2 regions of the Streptomyces sp. NPDC111520 genome follow, and region 1 is predicted to be linked to the other one. Evidence: riboswitches for the same ligand, from Rfam matches in the RefSeq annotation. Region 1 holds a riboswitch; the other holds the start of a gene.
The links. Region 1 has a riboswitch for glycine ahead of gcvP (aminomethyl-transferring glycine dehydrogenase). Riboswitches for the same ligand answer to the same signal wherever they lie in the genome.

Region 1 (5,014 bases):
AGCGGGAACTGCTCGCCCCCATGCAGGTGCGCACGCTCCCCGGCGTGGGTCCCGCGACCGCCGAGCACCTGCGGCGTGCGGGAATCCTCACGGTCGGCGAGGTGGTGGAGGCGGGCGAGGCCGAGCTGGTCCGCCTGCTCGGCAAGGCGCACGGCGCCCATGTGCACGGGATGGCCCTGGGCATCGACGAGCGCCCCGTGGTCGCCGACCGCGAGAGCAAGTCGATCTCGGTCGAGGACACCTTCGACGTCGACCTCACCGACCGGGTGCGCGTCCGGCTGGAGGTGGACCGGCTGACCGACCGCTGCGTGCGCCGGCTGCGCTCCGCGGGCCGCTCGGGCCGCACGGTGGTGCTGAAGGTGCGGCGGTACGACTTCACGACGCTGACCCGTTCGGAGACCCTGCGCGCGCCCACCGACGACCTGTCGGTGGTCCGGGAGACCGCGGCGAGGCTGCTGGAGGCCGTCGACATCACGGGCGGCGTCCGGTTGCTTGGGGTCGGTGTCGCGGGGCTCGCCGACTTCACGCAGGAGGACCTGTTCGCCCAGGCGGCGGAGCGGGAGGAGGAGGCGGCGGGCGAGGAGGCGGGCCCGTCCGAGGGGGCACCGGAGCGGCCCGCGGAGGAAGTCCGGGAGGCGGCGCCCGAGGAGCGGCGCTGGGTGCCGGGCCAGGACGTACGGCACCGCGAGTACGGCGCGGGGTGGGTGCAGGGCAGCGGGGTCGGCAGGGTCACCGTCCGCTTCGAGGAGCCGGGCTCGGTGGTGCCGGGGCGGGTGCGCACGTTCGCGGTGACGGACCCGGAGCTGGAACCGTCCGAGCCGCTCCCCCTGGTGTTACCGGGCCCGCGGGGGTTCCCGCGTCAGCTGTCGCCGGCCAGCGTGCCGAAGTCGCGGTCCGGCGGGGGCTCCGGCACCGGGCCGGACAGCGAGGGCCCGCTCATGCCGTAGTGGTGGTAGAGCTGGAGCTCCTGCTCGGGCGAGAGGTGCCGGCCCACTCCGAAGTCCGGGGCGTCCTTGATCAGCGCCTTGTCGAACGGCACGCGCAGCTCTTCCCCGGTGAACTCGCTCGGCTCCAGCGGCACGAACGCGTCGCGGCTGAAGAGACCGGTGCGCACCGCGGCCCATTCGGGCTCCCCGGTGGCGTCGTCGAGGTACACCTCGTCGACCGTGCCGATCTTCATCCCGTTGCGGTCGAAGGCCCTGCGCCCGATGAGGCTGCGCGGATCGATACCGGTCTGCACGGTCCCTCCAACTGGTCGCGATTAATCCTATTTAGGCACGAAAGGTGGCGGCTGTCACATGACCCGTCACCGGACCGCGCTGGTACGCTGACAGCGGCTGCTGACCCCTTGCGGGAGAGTCCTGGCACGCGGGGAACCGCCCGCCGGGCGCCGAAGGAGCAAACCCTCCCCGGAATCTCTCAGGCATCCGTACCGCATGGGTGAGGTCACTCTGGAAAGCAGGAAAGGGCGGCACGCACCGTGCGCGGCCACTTCCTCACCGACGGTGAAAGCCGTCCCGGCACGTGCGGGACGGTGAAGCTCTCAGGTTCAGATGACAGAGGGGGAGGCCGTGTCGCGCCAGACCAGGAGGCCTCCGCAGATGACCGCCAACCGCATCCCACTCTCCGAGCTGGAGCGCGGCATCCCCTTCGAGCAGCGTCACATCGGCCCCGACGCCGGTGCGCAGGCCAAGATGCTCGCGCAGGTCGGCTACGGCTCGCTGGACGAGCTGACCGCCGCCGCCGTCCCGGACACCATCAAGAGCGCCGAGGCGCTCGGTCTGTCCGGCGCCCGCACCGAGCCCGAGGTGCTCGCCGAGCTGCGCTCGCTCGCCGACCGCAACCAGGTGCTGCGGCCGATGATCGGCCTCGGCTACCACGGCACCTTCACCCCGCCGGTCATCCTGCGCAACGTCATGGAGAACCCCGCCTGGTACACGGCGTACACGCCCTACCAGCCGGAGATCTCGCAGGGCCGCCTGGAGGCCCTGCTGAACTTCCAGACGGTCGTCGCCGACCTCACCGGGCTGCCCACCTCCGGCGCCTCGCTGCTCGACGAGGGCACGGCCGCCGCCGAGGCGATGGCCCTGTCCCGCCGGGTCGGCAAGGTCAAGGACGGCGTCTTCCTGATCGACGCGGAAACCTTCCCGCAGACCGTCGCCGTGATCGAGACCCGCGCGGAGCCCACCGGCGTCGAGGTCGTCGTCGCCGACCTCGCCGGCGGTATCCCGGCGGAGATCGCCGAGCGCGGTGTCTTCGGCGTGCTGCTGCAGTACCCGGGTGCCTCCGGTGCCGTGCGCGACCTCAAGCCGGTCATCGAGCAGGCCCACGGGCTCGGCGCGATCGTCACCGTCGCCGCCGACCTTCTGGCCCTGACCGTGCTGACCTCCCCCGGCGAGCTCGGCGCCGACATCGCCGTCGGCACCACCCAGCGCTTCGGTGTGCCCATGGGCTTCGGCGGCCCGCACGCCGGCTACATGGCCGTCCGCGACACGCACGCCCGCAGCCTGCCCGGCCGCCTGGTCGGCGTCTCCGTCGACGCCGACGGCGACCGGGCCTACCGCCTGGCGCTGCAGACCCGCGAGCAGCACATCCGCCGCGAGAAGGCCACCAGCAACATCTGCACCGCGCAGGTGCTGCTCGCCGTCATGGCCGGCATGTACGCGGTCTACCACGGCCCCGACGGCCTGGCGCAGATCGCCCGCCGCACCCACCGCTACGCCGCGGTCCTCGCCGCCGGGCTGCGCGCCGGCGGCGTCGAGGTGACCACGGACGCCTTCTTCGACACCGTCACCGCGCGTGTGCCCGGCCGGGCCGCCGAGGTCGTGGCCGCCGCCCGCGAGGCCGGGGTCAACCTGCGCCAGGTCGACGCCGACCTGGTCGGCATCGCCTGCGACGAGACCACCGGCCGCGCCGACCTCGCCGCCGTGTGGGGCGCCTTCGGCGTCAGCGGCGACGTCGAGGCCCTGGACGCGGCCACCGAGGACGCGCTGCCCGCGGGCCTTGAGCGCGACGTGGACTACCTGACCCACCCGGTCTTCCACCAGCACCGCTCCGAGACCGCGATGCTGCGCTACCTGCGCCGCCTCGCCGACCGCGACTACGCGCTGGACCGCGGCATGATCCCGCTGGGCTCCTGCACCATGAAGCTCAACGCGACCACCGAGATGGAGCCGGTCACCTGGCCCGAGTTCGGCCAGCTGCACCCCTTCGCGCCCGCCGAGCAGGCCGAGGGCTACCTCACGCTCATCCACGAGCTGGAGGACCGCCTCGCCGAGGTCACCGGCTACGACAAGGTCAGCCTGCAGCCGAACGCCGGTTCCCAGGGCGAGCTGGCCGGCCTGCTGGCCGTCCGCGCCTACCACCGGGCCAACGGCGACACGCAGCGCACGGTCTGCCTCATCCCGTCCTCCGCGCACGGCACGAACGCCGCCAGCGCGGTGATGGCCGGCATGAAGGTCGTCGTCGTGAAGACCGCCGGCGACGGCGAGGTCGACGTCGAGGACCTGCGCGCCAAGATCGAGCAGTACCGCGACGAGCTCGCCGTGCTCATGGTCACCTACCCCTCCACGCACGGTGTCTTCGAGGAGCACATCGGCGACATCTGCGCCGCGGTGCACGACGCGGGCGGCCAGGTCTACGTGGACGGCGCCAACCTCAACGCCCTGGTGGGTCTGGCGAAGCCGGGCCACTTCGGCGGCGACGTGTCGCACCTGAACCTGCACAAGACCTTCTGCATCCCGCACGGCGGCGGTGGCCCCGGCGTCGGCCCGGTCGCGGTCCGCGCCCACCTCGCCCCGTACCTGCCCAACCACCCGCTCCAGCCGGCCGCGGGCCCGGAGACGGGCGTCGGCCCGATCTCGGCCGCGCCGTGGGGTTCGGCCGGCATCCTGCCCATCTCCTGGGCGTACGTGCGCCTCATGGGCGGCGAGGGCCTCAAGCGCGCCACCCAGGTGGCGGTGCTCAGCGCGAACTACATCGCCAAGCGTCTGGAGCCGCACTTCCCGGTGCTCTACACCGGCCCGGGCGGGCTCGTCGCGCACGAGTGCATCATCGACCTGCGCCCGCTGACCAAGGAGACGGGCGTGACGGTCGACGACGTCGCCAAGCGCCTGATCGACTACGGCTTCCACGCGCCGACGATGTCGTTCCCGGTGGCCGGGACGCTGATGATCGAGCCGACGGAGAGCGAGAACCTCGCGGAGCTGGACCGCTTCTGCGACACGATGATCGCGATCCGCGGCGAGATCGAGCGGGTCGGCTCGGGGGAGTGGCCCAAGGAGGACAACCCGCTGCGCAACGCCCCGCACACGGCGGCGGCCCTGGGCGGCGACTGGGAGCACCCGTACTCCCGTGAGGAGGCGGTCTTCCCCGCCGGTGTGTCGGCCGCGGACAAGTACTGGCCGCCGGTCCGCCGCATCGACGGCGCCTTCGGCGACCGCAACCTCGTCTGCTCCTGCCCGCCGCTGGACGAGTACGACGCGTAAGGGCGCTTGACACCGCTCAAGGGTCGGCCCCGCTGCTCCAGCGGGGTCGGCCCTTTGTCGTTCCCCTCCCGGTCAGGCCGCCGTGACGATGTGCCCGCTGCCGAGCGGACGGTGCGGGGCGATGATCCGCCCGTCGGGGAGGAGCTCACCGGTGTCCTCGAAGAGGAGGACGCCGTTGCACAGCAGGCTCCAGCCCTGCTCGGGGTGGCTGGCCGTGATGTGGGCGGCCTCGCGGTCGGGGCTGCCGGCGGACGGGCACTGCGGCTGGTGCGGGCACATGGACGACGTCTTTCGCTGCGAGTGGTGTGAAGTACGGCTGCCTTGGGTAGGAACCTCAGTCATGCCGCTCCCCCGTTCAGTCGGTCGGTCCCAGTGTTGCTCTACTGAGGGATTTCCGCAGGGATTTCGCGTGAGCTGTCCTCGTTAGTTGGGGACGCATTCACTCTCGCGGGCGGTTGCCCGGACAAAGCAACGCCTCCGTGACCGGACGGTCACGGAGGCGTGCGAGGTCGCCCCAGCCGCGAGCC
Region 2 (5,014 bases), on a different contig from region 1:
CATCGCGGCCGCGTTGGCCTGCGCGCCCGAGTGCGGCTGGACGTTGGCGTGCTCGGCGCCGAAGAGCGCCTTGATCCGGTCGATCGCGAGCTGCTCGACGACGTCGACGTGCTCGCAACCGCCGTAGTAGCGGCGGCCGGGGTACCCCTCGGCGTACTTGTTGGTCAGCACCGAGCCCTGGGCCTGGAGCACCGCGACCGGAGCGAAGTTCTCCGAGGCGATCATCTCGAGGGTGGACTGCTGACGGTGGAGTTCGGCGTCGACGGCGGCGGCGACGTCGGGGTCGAGCTCGTGCAGTGAGCTGTTGAGAAGCGACATCAGGGGGTCATCCGTCCGGAGGTCGGAGTGGACAGGGCGGAGCTGCCGGGAGGTCCCGAGCGGTCAGTTGCCGGTGAAGGCGGTGTACTCGTCCGCGGAGAGCAGGTCGCCCGGCTCCTCGGTGACCTTCACCTTGAACAGCCAGCCGCCCTCGAAGGCCGCCGAGTTCACCAGCGAGGGGTCGTTGACGACGTCCTCGTTGACCTCGGTGACCTCACCGGAGACCGGGGCGTACAGGTCGCTGACCGACTTGGTCGACTCCAGCTCACCGCAGGTCTCGCCCGCGGCGACCGTGTCGCCGACCGCCGGGAGCTGGACGTAGACGACATCGCCGAGGGCGTTCGCCGCGTGCTCGGTGATGCCCACCGACGACACGCCGTCCGCGTCGGCGGCCGAGACCCACTCGTGCTCCTTGCTGTACCGCAGCTGCTGGGGGTTGCTCATGGCGTGAATTCTCCTGGATGACGGTATGTGCTGGTGAACGGCTGTCTTGACAGGTGGGACGGGTGTGCCGGATGTGACCGGGAACTCAGCGCTGCCGCTTGTAGAACGGCAGGGCCACCACCTCGTACGGCTCATGCGTACCGCGGATGTCCACGCCCACACCGGAGGTACCCGGCGCGGCGTGCGCGGCGTCCACGTACGCGATGGCGATCGGCTTGCCCAGGGTCGGGGAGGGGGCGCCGGAGGTGACCTCGCCGACCACCTCGCCGCCCGCCACCACCGGGTAGCCCGCCCGGGGTACCCGGCGGCCCTCGGCGACCAGGCCGACCAGCTTGCGCGGCGGCGTGGCCTCGGCCTTGGCGGCGGCCGCGGCCAGCGCCTCGCGGCCCACGAAGTCACCCGGCTTGTCGAACTTCACGACCCGGCCGAGCCCGGCGTCGAACGGGGTGAGCGCGGTGGTCAGCTCGTGCCCGTACAGCGGCATGCCCGCCTCCAGGCGCAGCGTGTCGCGGCAGGACAGGCCGCACGGCACCAGGCCGGCGTCCGCGCCGGCCTCGGTCAGCGCCTGCCACAGCTTCTCCGCGTCGGCCGGGGCGACGAAGAGCTCGAAGCCGTCCTCGCCGGTGTAGCCCGTGCGGGCGATCAGCGCGGGGACGCCGGCCACGGTGCCGGGCAGGCCCGCGTAGTACTTCAGCCCGTCGAGGTCGGCGTCGGTGACCGACTTCAGGATGGCGGGGGAGTTCGGCCCCTGGACGGCGATCAGCGCGTAGGCGTCCCGGTCGTCGCGGACCGCGGCGTCGAAGCCGGCGGCGCGCTCGGTCACCGCGTCGAGGACGACCTGGGCGTTGGAGGCGTTGGCGACGACCATGTACTCCTCGTCGCCGAGGCGGTAGACGATCAGGTCGTCGAGGATGCCGCCGTCGGGAGCGCAGATCATCGTGTAGCGGGCACGGCCCACGGCCAGCGCCGAGATGTGGCCCACCAGCGCATGGTCCAGGGCCTCGCCCGCACCCGGACCGGTGACCGTGATCTCACCCATGTGGGACAGGTCGAAGAGACCGGCCCGGGTCCGTACGGCGGTGTGCTCGTCGCGCTCGCTGGCGTACCGCAGCGGCATGTCCCAGCCCGCGAAGTCGGTCATGGTGGCGCCGAGGGCGCGGTGCAGCGCGTCCAGTGCGGTACGGCGGGATTCACTCATCGGGCGGGCTCCCAAGGCAAGGAAGAGACAGGTAGGGCGATGACGGGGCAGGTCCTCCCCATCTGTCATCGGAACCTGAGAGGTTCACCTGGACCCTCCGTGCGGAGGAGTCCCGGCTTGCACCTTGGGTGGGGCGGCACCCCCGTGGCCGGGAGGGCTCGCCCGCTTTTCAGATGTGCCTCGAACGCGCGGTATCTGTGCCTGAGAGATTCAAGGGAGGACTTGCTCCTTCGGCGTCCCGCCCGCCACAGCGGTGCGGAAACTCTCCCGCGCGGCCTCGAACGGCCTATATGCGATTGAGGCCGCCATCATTGCACGGGCGCCCGCCGTTGTCGCGATCGCGTCCCGGATGTCCCGGTCCGGTCCCGATCCGGTAGTAACGCCGCCGTTCCTCTGGGTAGGCAAAGACACAGGATTTACCATTTCTTGAACGTCGGACCCGGAGGGCGAACTGTGCGGTGGCAGAGTGCGTATGCGACGGCCGGGGGTCCGGCCGTGTCCCGGCCGGTACCGGCGCGGGCCGGGGAAGCGCGTCGCGGGGGACGTGCCGTACGGCCGCGGCGGCTGATCGATCTGCGACGGGGGCGCCGGCCCGTACGCACCCTGCGCTACCCGCCGGGGGACGTCCTGCTCGTCTCCGGCCTGCCGGGCGGCGGCAAGAGCACCCTCATGCGGCGCGCGACCGGCGGCGCCCGCCTGATCGACTCACAGGACGTCAGGGAACGCTGGCAGGCCCGGGTTCCGCGGCTGCTGCCGTACGCCCTCTACCGTCCCCTGGTACGGATCGCGCACTACGCCGGGCTGTGGCGGGCGCTGCGCTCGGGCGACAGCGTCGTCCTCCACGACTGCGGAACCCTGCGCTGGGTGCGCGCCTGGGTCGCCCGTGAGGCCCGGCGCCGGGGAAGGGGCATGCACCTGGTGCTGCTGGACGTCCCCGTCCGGACCGCGCTGGACGGCCAGCGCGAACGCGGCCGCCGGGTGTCGGCGTACGCCATGGCCCGGCACCGTGCCGCCTCCCGCCGCCTGCTGACGGAGGCGGAGGCGGGCCGGCTGCCGGGGGCGTGCGCCTCGGTGGTGCTGCTGGACCGCGAAGCGGCCCGGGAGCTCGAGGCCATCGACTTCGACGGCTGAGCGGCCGGGCCGCGACGCGTGAGGGGCGGTACCGCTGAACGATCAACCAAACTGCGGATCCACCTGGGCCTGGGGCGCGATCTGCGCCTCGGGCGGCAGCTGCTGCCCCTGGTCGTTCAGGGGGAGCGGCAGCGGGAGCGGAAGCGGCAGCGGCAGTGCGCCGGTGAGCAGCTTCGGCACCGCCAGCAGCAGGGCCTGCAGGTCGGCGACGACGGCGGCGACACCGGCCGTCACACCCGCGAGGTCCTTGGCGACCACCTTGGCCAGCAGGTCCGTGACGTCCTGGACCAGCTTGGTGAGCGCGTTCTTGACGTCGGTGACGGCGTCCGCGGCGCCCTGATCGCCGGGACCGCCGACCTGGTCGATGGTGCTCGGGTCACCCGGCAGGCCGGGGTCCCCTGGCTCCAGGCCCGGTTGTGGCGCGCCCGGATCCATGGCCGCCGGGTCGGTGAAGCCGGGAGAAACCGCACCCGCCTGGTCGAGGACCGAGGCCAGCTGCCCGCTCGCCTCCTCCAGACCCTTGCGGAGTTCCTCGAGCTTCGCCGAGTCCGGGCTTTCGACCTGGGCTTCCTGGGTGAGCTTGGCCCCGATGGACAGCGTGTCACCGAGCTTGGAGATCAGTTCGGCGTTGCCCGTGTCCGCCGCGCGAGCGGCGAGGTGCTCGACCTCGACGGCCGTGCTCCGGGTGGGGGCCTGGGCACTCGCGACACCGCCGGTGAGGCCCATCGTCAGCGAGGCGCACACGGCCGCCGCTATGAGGGTGGAGTTGATCCTGGTGATGCGCATGTCGAGATATCTCCCGGTTGAGGGTGTTCTCCTTGCTCGTCCTACCTTCGGAGCCGCTGTGACGCTTCGCAACCGGACGATCGCAATATGTGACCACGGCGTGGGGCGGCCGATGTGACGGGCGCGTGATGCGGGGGTCGTCCGCGCCCGCCGCCGGATAGGGTTTCCACGGAGCGCACCACCACAGGAAATTGCGAGGCGAAACGCAGTGAACATCCCGGGGCAGCGGATACCGGACGGCTTCGCCCCGCCTGGCCACGGCGCCGGCGGCTGGCCCGCCAACGAACTCGAGGAAGTGCTCTCCGTGGCACTCGGCGATCCGGGTGCCACGGCCCGCGTCCTGGAGGTGCTCGGACGCTCGCAGTTGTGGATCCCGCTGCCGAACGGCGGCAGCCCCGAGAGCACCGACCTCGACCTGCCGACGCTCGAACTCGACGGCGGCGTCTACGTCCCCGTCTTCAGCTCCGAGCAGCAGTTCCTCGCCGCCGGTACCGGCATGAGCTTCGCCGTCGCCCCCGCCCGTGAGTTCGCCCGGGGGCTGCCCCCGCAGATCGGGATCGCCGTGAACCCCGGAGGCGCGGTGGGCATCCCGCTGCCGCCCGCCGCGGTGATGGAGCTGTGCCGTACCGACCGCGAGCCCGGCACCCCCACCGGCGCCCGGGTCCGGCTGTGGGAACCCTCGCCGGACGAGGAGCCGGTCGACTTCCTGGCCGTTGCCGCGGGCGAGTTCGCCGTGACCCCGGTCGTGCTCTCCGCCCGCCGCGCGCTGGCCAGCGTCGAGGGCGACCCCGCCACCCTCTTCGTCGGCGTCGAACTCGACCGCTGGCAGGAAGAGGACCGGGCCGCCGCCATGGCCGCCCTCGGGCGCGCGCTCGGCGCCGTACCGCTGCCCTGGCAGGTCAATCTGGTGCTGCTGGACGTCGCACAGGACCCCATCGGCGACTGGATGCTGGAGCGCGTGCGACCCTTCTATGTCGGCACGGGCGCATAACCTGGGTCCCGTACGGCACCAGAGGCATTCGGCGGAGCAGACGACGCGGACGAGGCAGACGCGGAAGGGCGGGACACGTGAGCGCCGGCGTGGGAGGGGGCGGGGGGCTGGAGCATGCGCTCCGGCAGGTGACGCCCGGTAGGTAC

Region 2: linked by a shared signal. The riboswitch ahead of gcvT (glycine cleavage system aminomethyltransferase GcvT) and the one ahead of gcvP (aminomethyl-transferring glycine dehydrogenase) in region 1 are both predicted to bind glycine.

Annotation. Positions count from the first base shown of each region.
Region 1 covers NZ_JBVKBW010000039.1:9,500-14,513, forward strand. Annotated here, with positions in the region: gene ACZ7MY_RS41985 (DNA polymerase IV) at 1-947, shown strand, start outside; gene ACZ7MY_RS41990 (PRC-barrel domain-containing protein) at 860-1,240, opposite strand; glycine riboswitch at 1,342-1,445, shown strand; glycine riboswitch at 1,448-1,564, shown strand; gene gcvP (aminomethyl-transferring glycine dehydrogenase) at 1,602-4,487, shown strand; gene ACZ7MY_RS42000 (DUF5999 family protein) at 4,560-4,766, opposite strand.
Region 2 covers NZ_JBVKBW010000006.1:264,417-269,430, reverse strand. Annotated here, with positions in the region: gene glyA (serine hydroxymethyltransferase) at 1-318, opposite strand, end outside; gene gcvH (glycine cleavage system protein GcvH) at 382-762, opposite strand; gene gcvT (glycine cleavage system aminomethyltransferase GcvT) at 848-1,960, opposite strand; glycine riboswitch at 2,140-2,240, opposite strand; gene ACZ7MY_RS16190 (AAA family ATPase) at 2,414-3,091, shown strand; gene ACZ7MY_RS16185 (hypothetical protein) at 3,134-3,877, opposite strand; gene ACZ7MY_RS16180 (enhanced serine sensitivity protein SseB) at 4,086-4,868, shown strand; gene ACZ7MY_RS16175 (enhanced serine sensitivity protein SseB C-terminal domain-containing protein) at 4,946-5,014, shown strand, end outside.